4 regions of the Cupriavidus sp. 01L46 genome follow, and region 4 is predicted to be linked to each of the others. Evidence: predicted binding sites of a transcription regulator. Region 4 holds the regulator's gene; each other region holds the start of a gene.
What was found. The regulator FNR, encoded in region 4, switches genes on or off when oxygen is low (the NO sensors DNR and NnrR bind a similar motif). The targets are predictions, from matches to a motif close to TTGATNNNNATCAA.

Region 1: the regulator FNR is predicted to act here: its motif matches at 2,339-2,352, upstream of ubiU (ubiquinone anaerobic biosynthesis protein UbiU).
Region 2: the regulator FNR is predicted to act here: its motif matches at 2,510-2,523, upstream of ccoN (cytochrome-c oxidase, cbb3-type subunit I).
Region 3: the regulator FNR is predicted to act here: its motif matches at 1,349-1,362, upstream of AC1DS3_RS23385 (fatty acid desaturase).

What each region holds. Positions count from the first base shown of each region.
Region 1 covers NZ_JBFTSF010000190.1:5,686-10,369, reverse strand. The annotation lists gene AC1DS3_RS26340 (type IV pili methyl-accepting chemotaxis transducer N-terminal domain-containing protein) at 1-751, opposite strand, end outside; gene AC1DS3_RS26335 (NAD(P)H-dependent flavin oxidoreductase) at 1,066-2,247, opposite strand; gene ubiU (ubiquinone anaerobic biosynthesis protein UbiU) at 2,542-3,570, shown strand; gene AC1DS3_RS26325 (U32 family peptidase) at 3,649-4,578, shown strand; gene ubiT (ubiquinone anaerobic biosynthesis accessory factor UbiT) at 4,575-4,684, shown strand, end outside.
Region 2 covers NZ_JBFTSF010000149.1:319-5,002, forward strand. The annotation lists partial or broken gene AC1DS3_RS23470 (cbb3-type cytochrome c oxidase N-terminal domain-containing protein) at 1-62, opposite strand, end outside; partial or broken gene AC1DS3_RS23475 (cbb3-type cytochrome oxidase subunit 3) at 132-293, opposite strand; gene ccoO (cytochrome-c oxidase, cbb3-type subunit II) at 297-974, opposite strand; gene ccoN (cytochrome-c oxidase, cbb3-type subunit I) at 994-2,442, opposite strand; gene ccoS (cbb3-type cytochrome oxidase assembly protein CcoS) at 2,623-2,769, opposite strand; gene AC1DS3_RS23495 (heavy metal translocating P-type ATPase) at 2,774-4,684, opposite strand, start outside.
Region 3 covers NZ_JBFTSF010000147.1:7,617-12,300, forward strand. The annotation lists gene guaD (guanine deaminase) at 1-1,293, shown strand, start outside; gene AC1DS3_RS23385 (fatty acid desaturase) at 1,476-2,576, shown strand; gene AC1DS3_RS23390 (hypothetical protein) at 2,804-3,235, shown strand; gene AC1DS3_RS23395 (NADPH-dependent F420 reductase) at 3,301-4,092, opposite strand; gene AC1DS3_RS23400 (TonB-dependent receptor) at 4,331-4,684, shown strand, end outside.
Region 4 covers NZ_JBFTSF010000382.1:1,442-5,269, forward strand. The annotation lists gene ccoG (cytochrome c oxidase accessory protein CcoG) at 1-647, shown strand, start outside; gene AC1DS3_RS34830 (membrane protein) at 718-936, shown strand; gene AC1DS3_RS34835 (hypothetical protein) at 939-1,184, shown strand; gene fnr (fumarate/nitrate reduction transcriptional regulator Fnr) at 1,271-1,996, opposite strand; gene AC1DS3_RS34845 (sulfite exporter TauE/SafE family protein) at 2,295-3,059, shown strand; partial or broken gene AC1DS3_RS34850 (SMC-Scp complex subunit ScpB) at 3,651-3,828, shown strand, end outside.

The sequences.
Region 1 (4,684 bases), on a different contig from region 4:
GCATGCCGAACTCGTCGCTGGTTTCCACCGGCAGCCGCAGGGAGAACTCCCGCGCGGCCATGCGGTACAAGCCGTCCTGCAAGCGCATGACCGGAAGGATGATCCAGATGTAGAGCAGGTAGATGACGGCTACCGTGCCCATGCAGGCCATGGCCGCGAGTCCCGCCTGCGACAACCGCAGCAGGGTGGTCTTCATGGCGTTCTCTTGCTCGATCATGCTGACCAGGCGATTGACCTGATCCACGAAGGAAGCCAGCGCCGCCGGGTAGGTGGGCGGTTCGCCGTTCGCGGCGGCCAGGTCGGCGAGCGCGAGCGGCTTGATACGCCGGTGCCAGTCAAGGTCTACCCGGTCAAGTTGCGCGTGGATGCCAGGGTCGTCCGGCAGGAACAAGGGGCGTGCCGGATCGCCCTGGCGCAGGCGTGCCAGGGTGGCATCCAGCCCGGTGATCTGAGCCTCCAGTTGATGGCTTGCGCCGGCCCGTGCCCTGGCGAGCTCGATGGCGACGCGATTGGCACGCATGCGCAAGCTGCCGGCATCGTTGATGGCCGCGCCCGCGCCTTCGAGTTGCCATGACAGCCACAGCGTCCCGGAGATCATGGTCAGCACGATCAGCAGCGCGCCCAGCGAGAGCGAGACGATCCGCGTCGACAGGCGGTGGCGCAAGCCTGGCAACGCTGCCTGGGTACGCGGTGGGGTGACGGACGGCTCCGTGGCGGGAGCGGGTGGGCAAGGGGGCGTGAGGTCTACCATGGGGTTCCGGCCCCTGGCATCAGGTTTGCGCTCTGGAACGGCGCTTCAGGGGCTTGTCGCATTATTGACGGCAAGCCGGCGAGCGGGCTTGCGCCAGATCAAGGTCATATGCGGCTACAGGTAGTTCCTGGTGCACTTTCTGAAAATATCATGGCGTGACACAATGACGCGGCGCCGGGCCACGTGCTCGGAAAGCCTGCCGGACACCGCCGCCAACGGCTTTGCGCCGCGCGCTTGCATTCGCTCAGCAGCCCGGCCACGCCCTTGATGCCTGCATCGACCTAGGTCACCTGCCCGCCGTCCGCGCGAGGCCGTCAGGCCGCCGCGGCTGCCGCGCCTTGTGGCGTGCCCAGGCCTGTAGGCATTTCGCCGGTGAGCAGGTAGTGCATCAGTTCGCGTACCGGGCGGATGGCCTCGCCGAACGGCAGGCCCCCCTTGCCACGGAAGAACAGCCCGCGCTCCACGTCGCCGCGCATGGCCTGGGCCAGCTTGAGATCGATACAGAACTGGCCGACACGGCCGATGCCGTCACGCAGGCCGCAGGCCTGCAGGCAGTCGAAGCCTTCGAGGCAGTCGCGGACCTTGGCGCGGGCCTGCAGCGTGGCTTCGCGCGACAGGTAGCGCTTGAGCCATGGCGTCAGTACGGCGCGTGCCGGCAGGCCTGCCACGCTGGTGAATTCGCTCAGTTGTTCGGGGCGCGCGCTGGCCAGGACTTCCTTGAAAGCCGGGTGCGCATCCCCTTCCTCGGTCACGGCGAACGCCGTCCCCAGTTGCACGGCGCTGGCGCCTTCACCCAGCCAGTGGCGGACCTTGGCGTGGCTGTTGATCCCGCCCGCAAGGATCAGGGGCACACTTTCCCAGGCCAGCCCCAGTCCGGCGAACACTTCACGGCATTCGGCCAGCACGCGTGCGAAGGAGAAGCGCCCGTCTCCGATATCGTCGATGCGCGAGGCACCGAGGTGGCCGCCGGCGTGCGCCGGATCTTCGATGACGATGGCGTCAGGCAGGCGGTTCTTCTTCATCCACTTGCGCAGTACCAGCCCCACGCCGCGCGAATCCGACAGGATGGGGATCAAGGCAATGTCCGGGTGGCCGGCCGTGAGGTCGGGCAGGTCCAGCGGCAGTCCCGCGCCCATCACGATCGCATCGGCACCGCTCTCGCACGCCTGCCGGACCAGCGCGGCATGCGAGCTGACGGCCTTCATGACGTTGACCGCGATGGCGCCGCGCCCGCCCGCGAGGCGCCGCGCGCCCTGGATCTCGCGATCCAGTGCCACCAGGTTGGCCGCCTCTATCCTGGCCTTGTCGCGCGACCTGGCGGTGGCCGCCAGCAGGTCCGGGTGATGGTGGCGCAGGTCGATGCTGGCAATGGTGCCCATGCCGTTCTGGCTCGCCACCGCGCCCGCCAGCCGGTGCGCGGAAATGCCGATACCCATGCCGCCCTGTACCACCGGGACCAGCCGGCGGCCAATCAGCTTCAGCCAATGTTGTTGCATATCACTCTCGGTGAGGCATCCCGCTCGCCGGCGGAGATGCCGTGCGCGGCAGGAAAGCGGCATAGGTTTGCATGGACGCGCGCCGGGAAATTTGCGCTGGATCAATCAGCGCACGGCACGATACCAATGGCCTATGCCACTCGGCGGATGGCCCTCGTCCGGTGCGCGCGCCGCCGCGCACGCTTTTGCGCCTGGTCAACTGGTTCGTCGCGGGGCTTGGCTAGGATCCTGGCTCACAGGCGTTCGCCGCCGCCGTGGCGCATGCGGACTCCGAAACCCCGTTGAGCCTATCCAATGACATCCAACACATCCGGCGCAACGCGCCGACCGCAACTGGTTGCGCCCGCCGGCTCGCTGGCGGCGCTGCGCGTGGCGCTGCAACGTGGCGCCGACGCCGTCTACCTCGGCCTGCGCGACGCCACCAATGCGCGCAACTTCGGCGGGCTGAACTTCACCGAGGCCGACATCCAGGCAGGCGTGGCCGAGGCCCACGCGCAAGGCGCGGAAGTCTTGTTCGCCATCAATACCTTCGCGCAGATGGGCGCGGTGGCGAGCTGGCATCGCGCCGTCGATGCCGCGGCGGAACTGGGCGCTGACGCTGTCATCATGGCCGACCCCGGTCTCATGGCCTATGCCCGCGAGCGCCATCCGCAATTGCGTCTTCATCTGTCGGTGCAAGGCTCGGCCACGCACGCCGACGCCATCGCGCTGATGCGCGCGCGTTTCGGCATACACCGGGTGGTGCTGCCGCGCGTGCTGACGCTGGCGCAGATCGGCAAGCTTGCGCGCCAAACCGATGTGGAGCTCGAAGTGTTTGGCTTCGGCAGCCTGTGCGTGATGGCCGAAGGCCGCTGCCTGCTGTCTTCCTACGCGACCGGCGACTCGCCGAACAACAAGGGGGTCTGCTCGCCCGCGCACGCGGTACGCTGGGAAGAGCGCGAGGGAACCATGCAGGCGCGGCTGTCCGGCATCCTGATCGACAGCTACGCACCGGGCGAGCCCGCCGGCTACCCGACGTTGTGCAAAGGGCGGTTCGAGGTGGAAGGCGAACGGGGCTACGTGCTCGAGGAGCCGACCAGCCTCAACGCGCTGTCGCTGCTGCCGGCGCTGATCGGCATGGGCATCGCTGCCATCAAGATCGAAGGCCGCCAGCGCAGCCCGCGTTATGTGGGCGATGTGGTCGGCGTGCTGCGTGCGGCGATCGACGCGGCCTGCATCGATCCGGCGCGCTTCACAGCACGCCAGGAATGGCAGGGCGTGCTTGGCCGGCACGCCGAGGGTGACCAGGTTACCCAGGGCGCGTACGACCGGCCGTGGCGCTAAGAGAGGTCCGCCGTGCCTTTGCCTGCCGCATTCCTCATGCCTCACGGCATCCAACTTTCCTCTGGAACCAAACTGCCAATGAACGATTCGATGATCGACCCCGCCGCAGCCACGGCGGCCCGCTTCGGCATCTCGCTCGGCCCGCTGCTGTACTACTGGCCGCGTGCCACGGTCATGCAGTTCTATGCCGAGGTCGCCGACTCCGCGGTCGACCGCGTCTACCTGGGCGAAACCGTTTGCACCCGCCGCCATGAACTGCGCCATGCGCATTGGCTGMAGATCGCGCAGATGCTGCGGGACGCCGGCAAGGAAGTCGTGCTTTCGACCCCGGTGCTGGTCGAGTCCGACAGCGATATCGCCTGCATGCAGCGCGTTTGCGAGCAGACCGAATATCTGGTCGAGGCCAACGACCTCGGCGCGGTCAACCGGATGGATGGACGCCCCTTTATCTGCGGGCCGCATCTTAACGTGTATCACGCGGATACGCTTGCCTGGCTGAGCGGGCTGGGTGCCATCGCATGCGTGCCACCGCTGGAAATGGACCGCACCGCGCTGGCGGCGCTTGCGGCGGCTCGCCCGGCGGCCACGGGGCTGGAGGTACTGGTCTGGGGCCGCATGCCGCTGGCGTTTTCGGCGCGTTGTTTCACAGCGCGCCATCACAGGCTGCGCAAGGACAACTGCGAGTTCCGCTGTCTGGATTACCCGGATGGCCTGGTGGCCTCGACCGGAGAGGGCCAGCCATTCTTCACGCTCAACGGGGTGCAGATCCAGTCCGCGACTTGTCTCGACCTGTGCGCCGAAGTGCCGGCCTTGATGGCCATGGGCATTGGCTCGGTGCGCGTCAGCCCGCATGCCAGCGCCACGCTGGATGTGGTGGCGGCGCTGGCGGGACTGCGGTACGGCGCACGGACCACGGTCCCCGGCGGCCTGCTGCCGGCGGGGGCGCAGCCCAGCAATGGCTACTGGGATGGACGCGCCGGCATCGCCTGGCAGGAGGCGCACGCATGATCGGCCCCAAAGCCATGCTCGCACGGCTGCACCGCGCGGTGCCGGCGCAGGCCCAGGCCTTACCCCTGGTGGCCGCGCTGGAGCTCGCGCGGCGGCGTGGGTGGCT
Region 2 (4,684 bases), on a different contig from region 4:
ATGCCGACCAGCGCGATGGCGGCAATGTAGTAGCTCCAGAAATCCGTGAAGAAGTCGCTCATGACTCAGTGTTCCTGCTTGGTGTTGTTTGCGCCGCCGGCATGACGCACGACGCGGTGGCCGGCATCGGGGCTGGCGTCTTGGCATGCGGCCAGCGGCTCGTCGGGCAAGGCGAACGGCAGCATGGCCGACTCCTGGTTGGCCGCCTTGCGCCCGGACGACCAGGCCCACCAGCAGATGGCGATGAAGGCAGCCATCGAGACCACGGTGGAAAACGCGGTGAGCATTGCCATGGCTTACTCCTTGGCCGGCGTGGCCGCAGGCTGCGCGGCGGCCGCGGTATCGACCCGCACATTGCGCTTGGCGATGCCAAGCTCCTGCAGGTAAGCGACCATCGCGTCTTCCTCGGTCTTGCCGGCCAGCGTGGCAGGCGCCTGCTCGATCTCGGCGTCGGTGTACGGCACGCCAAGACGGCGCAGCGCACGCATACGATCGCGGACGTCATTGGTCTGCAACGGCGTTTTCTCCAGCCACGGGTAGGACGGCATCACCGATTCGGGCACCACGTCGCGCGGATTGCGCAAGTGGATGCGCTGCCAGTCATCGGAGTAGCGTCCGCCTACGCGCGCCAGGTCGGGACCAGTACGCTTGGAGCCCCACAGGAAGGGATGGTCGTAGACCGACTCGCCCGCCGTGGAGTAATGGCCATAGCGCTCGACATCGCCCTGCAACGTGCGCACCTGCTGCGAATGGCAGCCCACGCAGCCCTCGCGGATATAGATATCGCGGCCCATCAGGCGCAGCGCGGAGTACGGCTTGATCCCCGCGTCGGGCTCGGTGGTGGAGTGCTGGAAGAACAGCGGCACGATCTGGACGAGCCCGGCGATGCTGACCACCAGGATGGTGCAGAGGATCAGCCACCCGATATTCTTCTCCAGGGTCTCGTGCGTAAAGAAGCTTCGTTTTTCGGACATCGTTTCTATCCTGGAATGATCAATGGGCGGAGGCGGAAACGCTGGTCGGGATCAGTGCATCCACGGCAGGCTTGCCGATGATGGTCCTGGCCACGTTGTATGCCATCAGCAGCATGCCGGAGAGGAAGCACAAGCCACCCAGCAAGCGGATCAGGTAGAACGGGTACTTGGCCTTGACCGCTTCCACGAAAGCGTAGGTCAGCGTGCCGTCGGGCTGGGTGGCGCGCCACATCAGGCCCTCCATCACACCGGCGATCCACATCGAGGCGATGTACAGCACCACGCCGATGGTGGCGATCCAGAAATGCAGCTCGATCAGGCGCACGCTGTACATCTCCTTCTCGCCGAAGAGCCGCGGGATCAGGTAGTAGAGCGAGCCGATCGAGATCATCGCGACCCAGCCCAGCGCGCCGGAGTGCACGTGGCCGATGGTCCAGTCCGTGTAGTGCGACAGCGCGTTGACGGTCTTGATCGACATCATCGAGCCCTCGAAGGTCGCCATGCCGTAGAACGACAGCGCCACCACCAGGAACTTGAGGATGGGATCGGTGCGCAGCTTGTGCCAGGCACCCGACAAGGTCATGATGCCGTTGATCATGCCGCCCCACGAAGGCGCCAGCAGGATCAGCGAGAACACCATGCCGAGCGACTGCGCCCAGTCCGGCAGCGAGGTGAACTGCAAGTGGTGGGGACCGGCCCACATATAGGTGAAGTTGAGCGCCCAGAAGTGAACGATCGACAGGCGGTAGGAATAGATCGGGCGGCCGGCCTGCTTGGGGATGAAGTAGTACATCATGCCCAGGAAGCTGGTGGTCAGGAAGAAGCCCACCGCGTTATGGCCGTACCACCACTGCACCATGGCGTCCTGCACGCCGGCATAAGCCGAGTAGGACTTCCACATGCCCACCGGCATCTCGGCATTGTTGACGAGATGCAGGATGGCGATGGTCAGGATGTAGGCGCCGAAGAACCAGTTGGCCACGTAGATATGGCGGGTCTTGCGCTTCATGATGGTGCCGAAGAACACGATGGCATAAGCCACCCAGACCAGCGTGATCAGGATGTCGATCGGCCATTCGAGCTCGGCGTACTCCTTCGAGCTGGTGATGCCCAGCGGCAGCGTAATGACCGCGGCCACGATCACCAGTTGCCAGCCCCAGAAGGTGAAGGCCGCCAGCGGGCCGCAGAACAGCCGCGCCTGGCAGGTGCGCTGCACGATGTAGTACGAAGTAGCGAACAGCGCGCTGCCGCCGAAGGCGAAGATGACCGCGTTGGTGTGCAGCGGGCGCAAGCGTCCGAACGACAGCCATGGCGTGTTGAAATTAAGCTCCGGCCAGATCAACTGTGCCGCGAGCAGAACGCCTACGGCCATACCGACAATCCCCCAGACTACCGTCATGACGGCAAACTGCCGCACAACGCCGTAATTGAAGGTGTCGGCGCGAGAATACGCGGCGGTGACAGCCATTCAGACCCCCAGATTGGATAAACATGAATTGATGTTGTGACTGTAGGAAAAGCGGGCGCCGACCGTCTTGATCTGTGTCAAGCGCACCGGAAAGCATGGGAACTCAGGTGCGATGGCGTCTCACATCCGCACACACGGCAATGCGGCCGCGCACGGCCACGGCTGCATTGCCGCGATCACTCAGGGCTTGTCGTTGTCGAGCAGAATGGCCTCGCCGGGCCGGTCGAGGTCGTCGTATTGCCCGGCATGCAGCGCCCACCAGAGCGCGCCGGCGATCACCGCGACCAGCACCAGGCTCATCGGCACCAGCAGGTAGAGCATGTCCATGGCGTCAGTCTCCAGGCTTGCCGGCGCGCAGCAGGCGCCAGGCGTTGGCCACCACCAGCAGCGACGACACCGACATGCCGATGCCCGCCATCCAGGCGGTGACATAGCCGCTTGCCGCCAGCGGGATGGCGATCACGTTATAGGCAAAGGCCCAGGCCAGGTTCTGGCGTACCACACGGCGGGTGCGGCGGGCCATCTTGAGCGCGTTCGCGATCTCCGCCACGCGGCCATGGGTCAGCACCGCGTCGGCGCCGGCCTGCGCCAGCGGCGCGCCGCTGCCGATGGCGATCGAGACTTGCGCCTGAGCCAGCACCGGCGCGTCGTTGATGCCGTCGCCCACCGCCAGCACCACGGCGCCGCCACGCTGCAGGCGCGCCACGTACTCGCGCTTGCCTTCAGGCGTGACGCCGCCCTCGCGGCGCGGGATCTGGAAATGATCGGCCCACCAGCCGACGGTGGCCGGCGTATCGCCCGAGACGAGATGGCAAGTCACGCCGAGCGCGCGCAACTCGCTGAGCAAGCGCGCGGATTGCTCGCGCGCCACATCAGCCAGCTCGAACACCGCCAGCGCACCGGCGGCGCTGCCCAACCACACCAGCGTGGCGCCGCGGCGCTCGCTGCCGGCAAGTTCGGCGTGCCAGTCGGCAGCGCTGCCGTGCTCGCACAGCGCCTCCACGAACTCGCGGCGGCCAAGGCGGTAACGCTGCCCATCCACATCGGCTTCAAGGCCCTGCCCCGGCACATTGCGCATGGCGTCGATGGCGAGCGTCTCGTGCGCAAGGCCTTGCGCCTGTGCGGCTTCGACGATGCCGCGCGCGATCGGGTGCTYGCCGGAGCGTTCCACGGCTGCGGCCAGGCGCAGGCAGGTGGCGGCATCGGCATCGCCGTTGGACTGCGTGCGCACCAGCGCGAATCGCCCTTGCGTGAGCGTGCCAGTCTTGTCGAGCATCACGTCCGTGACGCTGGCCAAGGTCTCCAGCGCGTGGCCGCGCGTGAGCAGCAAGCCGCGGCGCGACAGCGCGGCCCCGGCCGCGGCCAGCGCCGCCGGGGTGGCCAGCGAGAGCGCGCACGGGCAACTMACCACCAGCACCGCCACCGTCACAAGCAACGCGCGCGCGGGATCGATCCAGGCCCACCAGGCGGCGCCGGTGACGGCCGCCAGCGCCAGCAGGATGGCGACGAACCAGCCCGCCACGCGGTCGGCCACGGTGGCCAGGCGCGGCTTCTCGGCCAGCGCGCGGTCCAGCACGGCGACGATCTCCGCCAGCCGGGTACCCGCCCMTACCTTGGCCACGCGCAGCTCAAGCGGGCTCGCGGTGTTGAAGCAACCTGCCAGCACGGGATCCCCGATGCCGCGCGGCACCGGCCGGCTCTCGCCAGTCAGCATGGATTCATCGAGCTCGCTCGCGCCGGCGATCACCGTGGCATCGGCGGGTACCACCTCGCCCGCCTTGACGCGGATCAGGTCGCCAGCGCGCAGGCGTGCCACCGGCACCCGCTCGCCCGCGCCGCCCTCGGCACGCAGGCGCTCGCAGGTGGCGGGCAACTGCCGCGCCAGCATCTCGGCACCACTGCGCGATGCCTGGCGCACGCGCAGTTCCAGGTAGCGCGCCAGCAGCAGGAACGCCACAAACATGGTGACGGAATCGAAGTACACCTCGCCGGTGCCGCGCAGCGTCGCCACGGTGCTGGCGAAAAAGCCCGCGCCCACGCCCAGCGCCACCGGCACATCCATGCCCAGGTGGCGCTGCCGCAGCCCGCGCCACGCCCCGGTGAAGATCGGCGAGGCCGAGTACAGCACCACGGGCAAGGTCAGCACCAGGCTGGCCCAGCGCATCAACTGCAACTGGCCGGGATCGATGGTGGCTTCATGGGTATAGATGGGCCATGCGTACATCATCACCTGCATCATGCC
Region 3 (4,684 bases), on a different contig from region 4:
ATCCGTGGCCGTGTGCTGCACTTCCTGCGCGACCCCCAGTTTCATGACGACGCGTATCAGTATTGGGAAGACGGGGTGCTGATCGTCACCGCCGGGCATATCGCCGCGGTTGGCAACCATGCCGACCTGGCCGACCAGATCCCGGCGGGCGCCGAAGTGATCGACCGCCGCGGCAAGCTGATCGTGCCGGGCTTTATCGACACCCACGTGCATTACCCGCAGACCGACATCATCGCCTCGCCCTCGCCCGGCCTGCTGCACTGGCTGGAGACCTATACCTTCCCCGAGGAGCGCCGCTTTGCCGAGCCGGAGTACGCGGCGGCCGTGGCCGGCTTCTTTGCCGACGAACTGCTGCGCAACGGCACCACCAGCGCTGTGGCCTGGAGCACCGTGCATATGGCATCGGCCGATGCGCTGTTTGCCGAAGCCGACCGCCGCAACCTGCGCCTGGTCACCGGCAAGGTGATGATGGACCGCAACTGCCCCGAATTCCTGCGCGACACCGCCGAGTCCGGCGCGCGCGATTCGGCCGACCTGATCTCGCGCTGGCACGGCAAGAACCGCCTGTCGTACGCCATTACGCCGCGCTTCGCGCCCACCTCCAGCGAAGCGCAGCTGCAAGCCTGCGGCGAACTGGCCAAGGCCTACCCGGACGCGTTCATCCAGACCCACGTGGCGGAGAACCGCGACGAAGTGAAATGGGTGGCCGAGCTGTTCCCGCAAGCCCGCAGCTATCTGGACATCTACGATCACTACGGCCTGCTGCGCCCGGGCGCGCTGTACGGCCACGCCATCTACCTCGATCAGGACGACCGCAAGCGCCTGGCCGACAGCGGCGCGGCGGTGGCGCACTGCCCCACCTCCAACCTGTTCCTGGGCAGCGGCTTCTATGACTTCCACCAGTCCGACGCGCACCGCCTCAACGTGACGCTTGCCACCGACGTGGGCGGGGGCACCTCATTCTCGATGCTGCGCACCATGAACGCCGCCCACAAGGTGGCGCGCATGGGCGGCTACCACCTTAGCGCGTTGCGCATGTTCTACCTGGCCACGCGCGCCGCTGCCGATGCACTGGGCTGGAGCGAGCGCGTGGGCAGCTTCACACCCGGCTGCGAGGCCGACTTCATCGTGCTCGACCCGCAGGCCACGCCGCTGATCGCGCGCCGCAGCGAGCGCTCGGAAACGCTGGAAGAACAGTTGTTCGCCTTCGCCATGCTGGGTGACGACCGCGTCATCGGCGAGGTGTATGTGATGGGCGAACCGGCGAGCGCGCCGGCCACCGCCGCGCACTAATCATCACTTCCCGCTGGGTGACACCGGGTCCGGCCCTGCTGGCTTGACCCGGTGCTTGACCCGGATCAACACCCCTGTCACGCAATCCTTCTAAGCTGTCACACCATCGGCCCGTCCTGTGGCCGCGCATCGCCAGTCTCGGGCCTAGCCCGACCCCGCGTTCGACAACTGAAGGTTTTTGCATGATTGCCACGCAGCAAGCTTCCTTTCCGGAGCCGATTTCCCCTGACGTCCCCCTGCCCTCGCGCAAGATCATCCGCGGCTGGCTGATCCCGCTTGGCGCGCGCAGCACGCCGCGCGCGCTGGCGCTGTTCGCGCTGGACACCGCGCTGTTCCTGGCGGCGCTGGCCGGGGTGGTGCTGTTCTCCCACTGGCTCGCCAAGCTGGCCGCCAGCGTGGTGACGGGGCTGATCATCGCCCGCCTGTTCATCATCGGCCACGATGCCTGCCACCAGAGCCTGACGCCMCGGCGCGGCTTGAACAAATGGCTGGGCCGGTTGACCTTCCTACCATCGCTCACGCCTTACAGCCTGTGGGAAGTGGGCCATAACGTGGTCCACCACGGCTACTCCAACCTCAAGGGCTTCGACTTCGTCTGGCAGCCTTACTCGCTCGAGGAATTCCAGGCCCTGCCGCGCTGGCGCCGCGCGCTGGAGCGGGTCTACCGCACCGGCTTTGGCGCGGGCCTGTACTACCTGGTCGAGATCTGGTGGTTCAAGATGTTCTTCCCCAGCCGCCGCCAGATGCCCACGCGCCGCGCCGTCTTCATGTGGGACTGCACGCTGGTGGCCCTCTTCGGCGTGGCCTGGATCGGCGCGCTGGCGTGGCTGGCCATCGCCACCGGGCAGTCGGTGGCGATGCTGGTCGGGCTGGGCTTCGTGCTGCCGTTCCTGGTCTGGAATTTCACCGTGGGCTTCGTGCTCTACGTGCACCACACCCATACCAGCGTGGCMTGGTACGACACCAAGGCCATGTGGGCGCGCGCCCAGCCCTTCGTCTCCACCACCGTGCACCTGCGCTTTCGCTATGGCATCGGCGCGGCGCTGCACCACATCATGGAGCACACCGCGCACCACGTGGACATGAGCGTGCCGCTATACCGCCTCAAGCGCGCCCAGGCGCTGCTGGAGCATGCGCTGCCGGGCCGCATCATCATCCAGAACTTCACCTGGCGCTGGTATTTCCATACCGCGCGCCGCTGCAAGCTGTACGACTTCAAGGCGCTCTGCTGGACGGACTTCCGCGGCCGGCAGACCAGCGCTAACGCGCCTGTGCCGGCATAACCGGCCATCATCCACCATCACCCGCCACCTGCCGCAGCCACCCTGGCTGCGGTTTGTCTTTTTGGGGCGCGTAATACTCAATTACAAAGTCTTGCCGCACGCTTGTCCCGCCGCGCGGCGCTTGCCTCGTTAAGCAAGGTATCGGTCCCAAGGTCATTGCGCATCCCGACCCGGGGCCGCCCCTTAGACGACGCCTGAGCGCAAATCAGCTCCAACAGGACAAAAAAATGGCAATCAGCAAACCCCATGCGCCCGCACGCCGCCGCCTGCTCCGCGCCGCCCTGCCGGCGCTCGCCTCGCTGGCGGTGCTCGGCAGCCTTGCCGGGTGCGTGACCGAGCGCGTGATAGTACGGCAGCCGCCGCCTGCGCCGCCCCACCAGATGGTCCGCAACATGCCGCCGCCGGTGCATGAAGACCGCGGCCCTGCGCCTGCCTATGGCTGGAACTGGGTGCCAGGGCACTGGAAGTGGGAGGGCAACGACTGGTTCTGGGTGCACGGCCGCTGGGTCCAGCAGCCGGTGCCGGCGATGCCGCCCGTGATCGTGGAACAGATCACGATTGCGCCCCCCGCGCCGCACGCCTACTGGGTGCCCGGACACTGGGTCTGGCGCTTCGAGGGCGGTGGCTGGGTCTGGATGAAGGGCGCCTGGCGCGGCTAAGAGGCCATTGCAAAAAGATGCTGGCGCCGCCGTGGCCGGGGGACGGCCCGGCGGCGCCGACCTGATTACTTAGGCGTCGCCACCGTCTTCCCGCTTTGTGCCGCCATGCGCGCGCGCATGGCGTCGGCCGAGCCGATCTGATGKAACAGCGGCCCGCCCGGGGCGAAGCTGTCGGCCGTGGCGAGCCGGCCGACCACCACCGGCTCGAACCCGGCATCGCGCACCAGTTGCTCGCCGATGCGCAGGGCCTTTGGATCGTCGGCGGCGATCGGCACCGCGATCAGGCCCTCGGCCCGGTGGTTCTCATTGGCGAAGTTGGTGGCGCCCATGAAATTGAAGGCGCGCACGATACGCGCGCCACGCAGGTACTTTGCGGTGGTGATGCCGATGCCCTTGCGCATCGCCTCTTCGGCGATGGCGCCATCGCGCGCGCGCACCGCGTTGGTCGCATCCACCACCACCTTGCCGGCAAAGGCCTTGCCATACTCCGCCGATATCTCGGGCAGCGCCTTGTAAGGGACGGCGAGAAAAATCACATCGGAAAACGCCAGCGCCTCGGCCACCGTCCCCGCACGGGCAAGCGGGCCAAGTTTTTCGACCAGCGGCTTGAGTGCATCCGGGTGGCGCGAGGAGAACAGAACGGGATGGCCTGCCTTCACCCACAGGCCGCCCACCGTGCCGCCGATGCGGCCCGAGCCGATCACGCCGATGGGCACGGGGGTGCCTTCCCGGCTGGTCTGCGCGCGCAAGCGCGAAGGCGAGATCCCCAGCCACATCGCCAGCAAGGCTAGGCTCACGCTGCCGGTGAGCAGGCGGCGATGCCGGTCGATGGTTTCGATGCGCTCTGGAAACGGCATGGCGGACTCCTCGATCCGATGAACATCAAATTTCATGGTGCGGCAACACGGCAAGCGGGTGCGGTGCACTTGGCATGCCTTCAAACTTCAAACTCTAGGCGAAAAATGCAGCGCGCGCCGCCGCCTCCCTGCCGCCGCGTGATCGATTTGGCGCTTGCCACCGTGTGCACTACAGTAAGTAGCACTTGCATCACCCGCGATCCCCCGCCCTTGCGTCCTTGTCCCCACGGAGACGGTAATGGCCCCCGCCCTCCCCTGTCCGCGCCGCTCAAGGCTCGCGCCCGCCGAGCAGCGCAGGGCAGCCGCATGCGCACAGGTGGCGCGGGCGGTGCGGGTGGCCCTGGTGGCCCTGGCGGCGCTGGCCGCCGGCGCACCGGCGGGCGTGGCCGCCCAGGCGCCGCAGGCCGCGCCTGGCGACGAGGTCCACAACCTGCGCGAGGTCACCGTGGTCGCGCCCGCGCCGCTGCCGTCGTTCTCCATTCCGCGCGAGGCGTTTCCCGGCAATGTGCAAACCGCGACGGACGCCGACATGGAGCGCGCCAAGTCCGGCAACCTGTCCTCGTTCCTCGGCGAGACCATGGACAGCGTGGTG
Region 4 (3,828 bases):
ATTGCAGCATCTGCGTGCAGGTCTGTCCCACTGGCATCGATATCCGAGATGGCCTGCAGTACGACTGCATTGGCTGCGGCGCGTGTATCGACGCCTGCAACCAGGTCATGGACAAGATGGCCTACCCGCGCGGGCTGATCCGCTATACGTCCGAGAACGCCATGCGCAGCGCGCTCTCCGAGACCGTGGCGCGCAAGCGCCTGGTGCGGCCGCGCACGGTGATCTACTCGGTGATATGGCTGGCGCTGGTCGCCGGCTTCATGGCCTCGCTGGCCATGCGCACGCCGCTCAAGGTCGATATCATCCGCGACCGCGGCGCGCTGGGGCGTGAGGTGGAAGGGCGCTGGATCGAGAACGTGTACCGGCTGCAGCTGATCAACACGACCGAGGCACCGATGCGCGTCGCCGTCAGCGCGGGCAGCGGCGAGCTCAAGGGCCTGGCCGTGGAATATGATCACGCTGCCGGCAACCTGGAACCCACATCCAATCGCCTGATTCCCATCCGGGTGCGCGTGCCGATCGAGTCCGCGGCGCAGGGCACGCACAAGATCGAGGTCACGGTCACCGCGGTGCCCGACGAGGGCGCGGGCAGCCATGGCGCAGAGATTCGACAGAGCACCAGCTTTATCGTGCCGCGCAATCTATGAGGCGGCGGGGACGCTGGATGCACCAATCCGTACGCAACATACGGGATCTAGATCTAGAGGAGGAGGCCAGATGACGCAGCAAAGCAATCCCTGGTGGAAGGAGCCATGGCCGTGGCTGCTGATGAGTGGGCCGTTCGTGGCCATGGTGGCCTGCGGGGTCACGATCTGGCTGGCTATGACCCACCCGGATCCACCCATTGAGGAAGGGGTGGCGCGCCACGGCCTGGTGGTCGAGAAGGCGGGCAGCGCGGCACGCCAGGCAGCGCCGGTCGCGGCGCAAGCGAGGTGATCATGAGACTACGCTGGCTGATGTGGGTGCTGTGGCCCGCTTTCCTGGTCGCCGGGCTGACCACCGCGCTGGTATTCTCCATGGTCGATCCCGGCGACCTGCGCTTCTTCGGCCAGCCGGTCGATGCATCGCGGGAGGCGGTCTACACCGTGGGCTTCCTGATCGCGTGGGTGCTGTGCGCGCTGTCGAGCGGCTTGACGCTGTACACCATGCCCACGCGGCTGGCGGACACGGACGAGCTGGAGTGATTGCGATGCGCGCCTTGCCGGTTCAGGCCAGCAGGCGCGGCATCGCGGCGTGCCGCCGCGGGCGAGGGCGGCCCGCGACGAGCACGTCAGCAGGATTTGTTGACGATCTGCTTGATCCCCACCATGTCGACCAGCTTGACGTGCCGCTGGCGGATCTGGATCAGGCCGGCTTCCGCAAAGCGCGAGAACAGGCGGCTGACGGTTTCGAGCTTGAGCCCCAGGTAGCTGCCGATTTCCTCGCGGCTCATGCGCAGCACGAACTCGGAGGCCGAATAGCCGCGCGCGGACAAGCGCTCGGACAGGTTGATCAGGAAAGCGGCAAGCCGCTCCTCGGCGCGCATCGATCCGAGTGTGATCAACATGACCTGGTCCTGCGAGATCTCCTTGCTCATCAGGCGCATGAACTGGTGCTGCAGGGAAGGCAGGACGTTGGACAACGTCTGGAGATCGCCGAAGCGCACCACGCAGACTTCGGTATCTTCCAGCGCGGTGGCATCCGACGCGTGCTGCATCTCGCCGAGGCCGTCAAGGCCGACGACTTCGCCGGGAAGGTGGAAGCCCGTGATCTGCGAGCGGCCGTCTTCCATTGTCAGGTGGGTCTTGAGCGTGCCGAAGCGGATCGCGTAGACGGCGGTGAGAGGATCGCCGAGGCGGTACAGGGTTTCGCCCTTGCGTACGCGCACCCGGTCCTGGACCAGCGTATCCATCTTTTCGAGGTCCTGCTGCGACATGCCGACGGGCAGGCAGAGCTGGCCGAGCGAGCAAGTGGAGCAGCGGGGCGACATCTCGGTAATGGGAATGGTGGTGAGCAATTGGGGCCTGTCGGTTTAGCGCAGTCAATCAAGCGCGATGTGGCAGGCGCATTGAGTTGAGAGCTTGACGTTGAGAGTCGTCGATTGGAAGCGCCATCCACATCGGCCTGGCGCGCGGGTCTTGCGGCAGTGCGCTATCTGTGCAGCGCGGCTTGCCGTGCCCGTCGTCATGTTGTGCGAGCGCGCTGGTGTGCGCGGGCGCAAGGCCTCATGTTGATAGCGCCTCTTGGAGCTGCGGGGGCGCGTTCGACGCATTTTACCGCGCCGGACGTTGCGATTGTGTGATTGGGAGGAGAAGTTGACCATAGGCGTGCTTATCAGCGTATTTACCCTGGCTTTGCTGGGCGGCGTGCACTGCGCCGCCATGTGCGGCGGGATCGCGCTGGCGGCGGAGCAGGGCGGCGTTGCGCGCGTGCCTGCCACGGTGCTCCGGCGTCCCGGCCATTGGTTGCTGGAACTGCTTGTCATGCATGCCGGGCGGCTTAGCATGTATGCGGTGCTGGGGGCCTTGCTGGGCGCCCTGGGCGCTGGCGTCTGGGGGGCGCAGTACCTGCCGCTGCAGCGCTGGCTGTTTGGGATCGGCAGTGTGATGCTGGTGTTGTCGGGCTTGTGGATGTTGCGCGGGCGCACCATGGGTACGGGTTGGCTGGAGCGGCTCGCCGCCCGTGGCGCGGGCGGCTTGCTGCGCGGCCTTGGCGCCGTCGGGGCGCGCTTGCCGGCTGCGGCCCGGGCGCAGGGGCAGGGCCRGTTGCTGCGCCGCTACGGCATGGGGCTGGCCTGGGGGCTGGTCCCGTGCGGCATGGTGTACGGCGCCCTTGCCATGGCATTGCTGGCCGGCAATGCCGCGTCGGGCGCGCTGGTGATGGCCGTGTTTGGCCTGGGCACCCTGCCGAATCTGCTGGTGATCTCGGGCCTGTCCGGCTATCTCAGGCAGCTTTCGCGGCGCCCGGCGTTGCGGGCTGGCGCTGGCCTTGCGGTGGTGGCCTTTGGCTTGGCCGGGGTGGCGCGCGCGCTGCTTTTGCCTGAGACGCTTGCCGCGCACGGATTCTGTCTGGTCTTCTGAAGCGCTGTTTCGTGGTGTATCTGTCACTTCCTTGCTGAGGTAGCTGTGCGAATCGGTTGCAGGTTTGCCAGGGAATGCCATACAATCGCAAGAACAGCGATATCGCGCAGCGTACTTCATCGTGGCATCGTCAGGTAGCATCCGCTGCTCAGGGATGCATGCCAGGAACACCAAGGCAGGCATCAGCGCCAGGGACCGTTCCCCATCCGCCGTCCGGTTCACAAGATTCGGTTCAAAAGACCAGCTACGGCAGGGCGGGGTGAAATAGGCCAGCAGGCCCGATATCCGTATTTTCTTGCACCCGGCGCGTTCGATGATAGACGCCGCGCCGGACAGGTCCGCCACATCAGGGGGAAGGCGCGACGCAAGGGCTCCGTCGACTGGCAGATAAAGCCGGTGGCCGGGCGATCTCCTGCCGGTCAGGTCCGGCACCCGATGCAATAGAAGAAGGCGCACGGCTGGCATGCATCAAGCATGCGGTTGGCTGCGCGGCCAGATGGCGGTGGCAATCCCTACCGCTGAACCCGCAATCTCCAGTGCGCCCGGGATCAACCGGGGCGCAGGTGCAAAGACAGGCTGCACGCAATCAACATGAATACCCAAGAGGCGAAGATCGTCCTCGAGACCGCGCTGATCTGCGCGCAGGAACCCTTGCGCGTCAATGACTTGCGCCGGCTGTTTGCCGACGACGTCGGTGCCGACACCATTCGCGTGCTGCTCGAAGAGCTGCGCCGCGACTGGGAGCAGCGCGGCGTGGAACTCGTGGCAC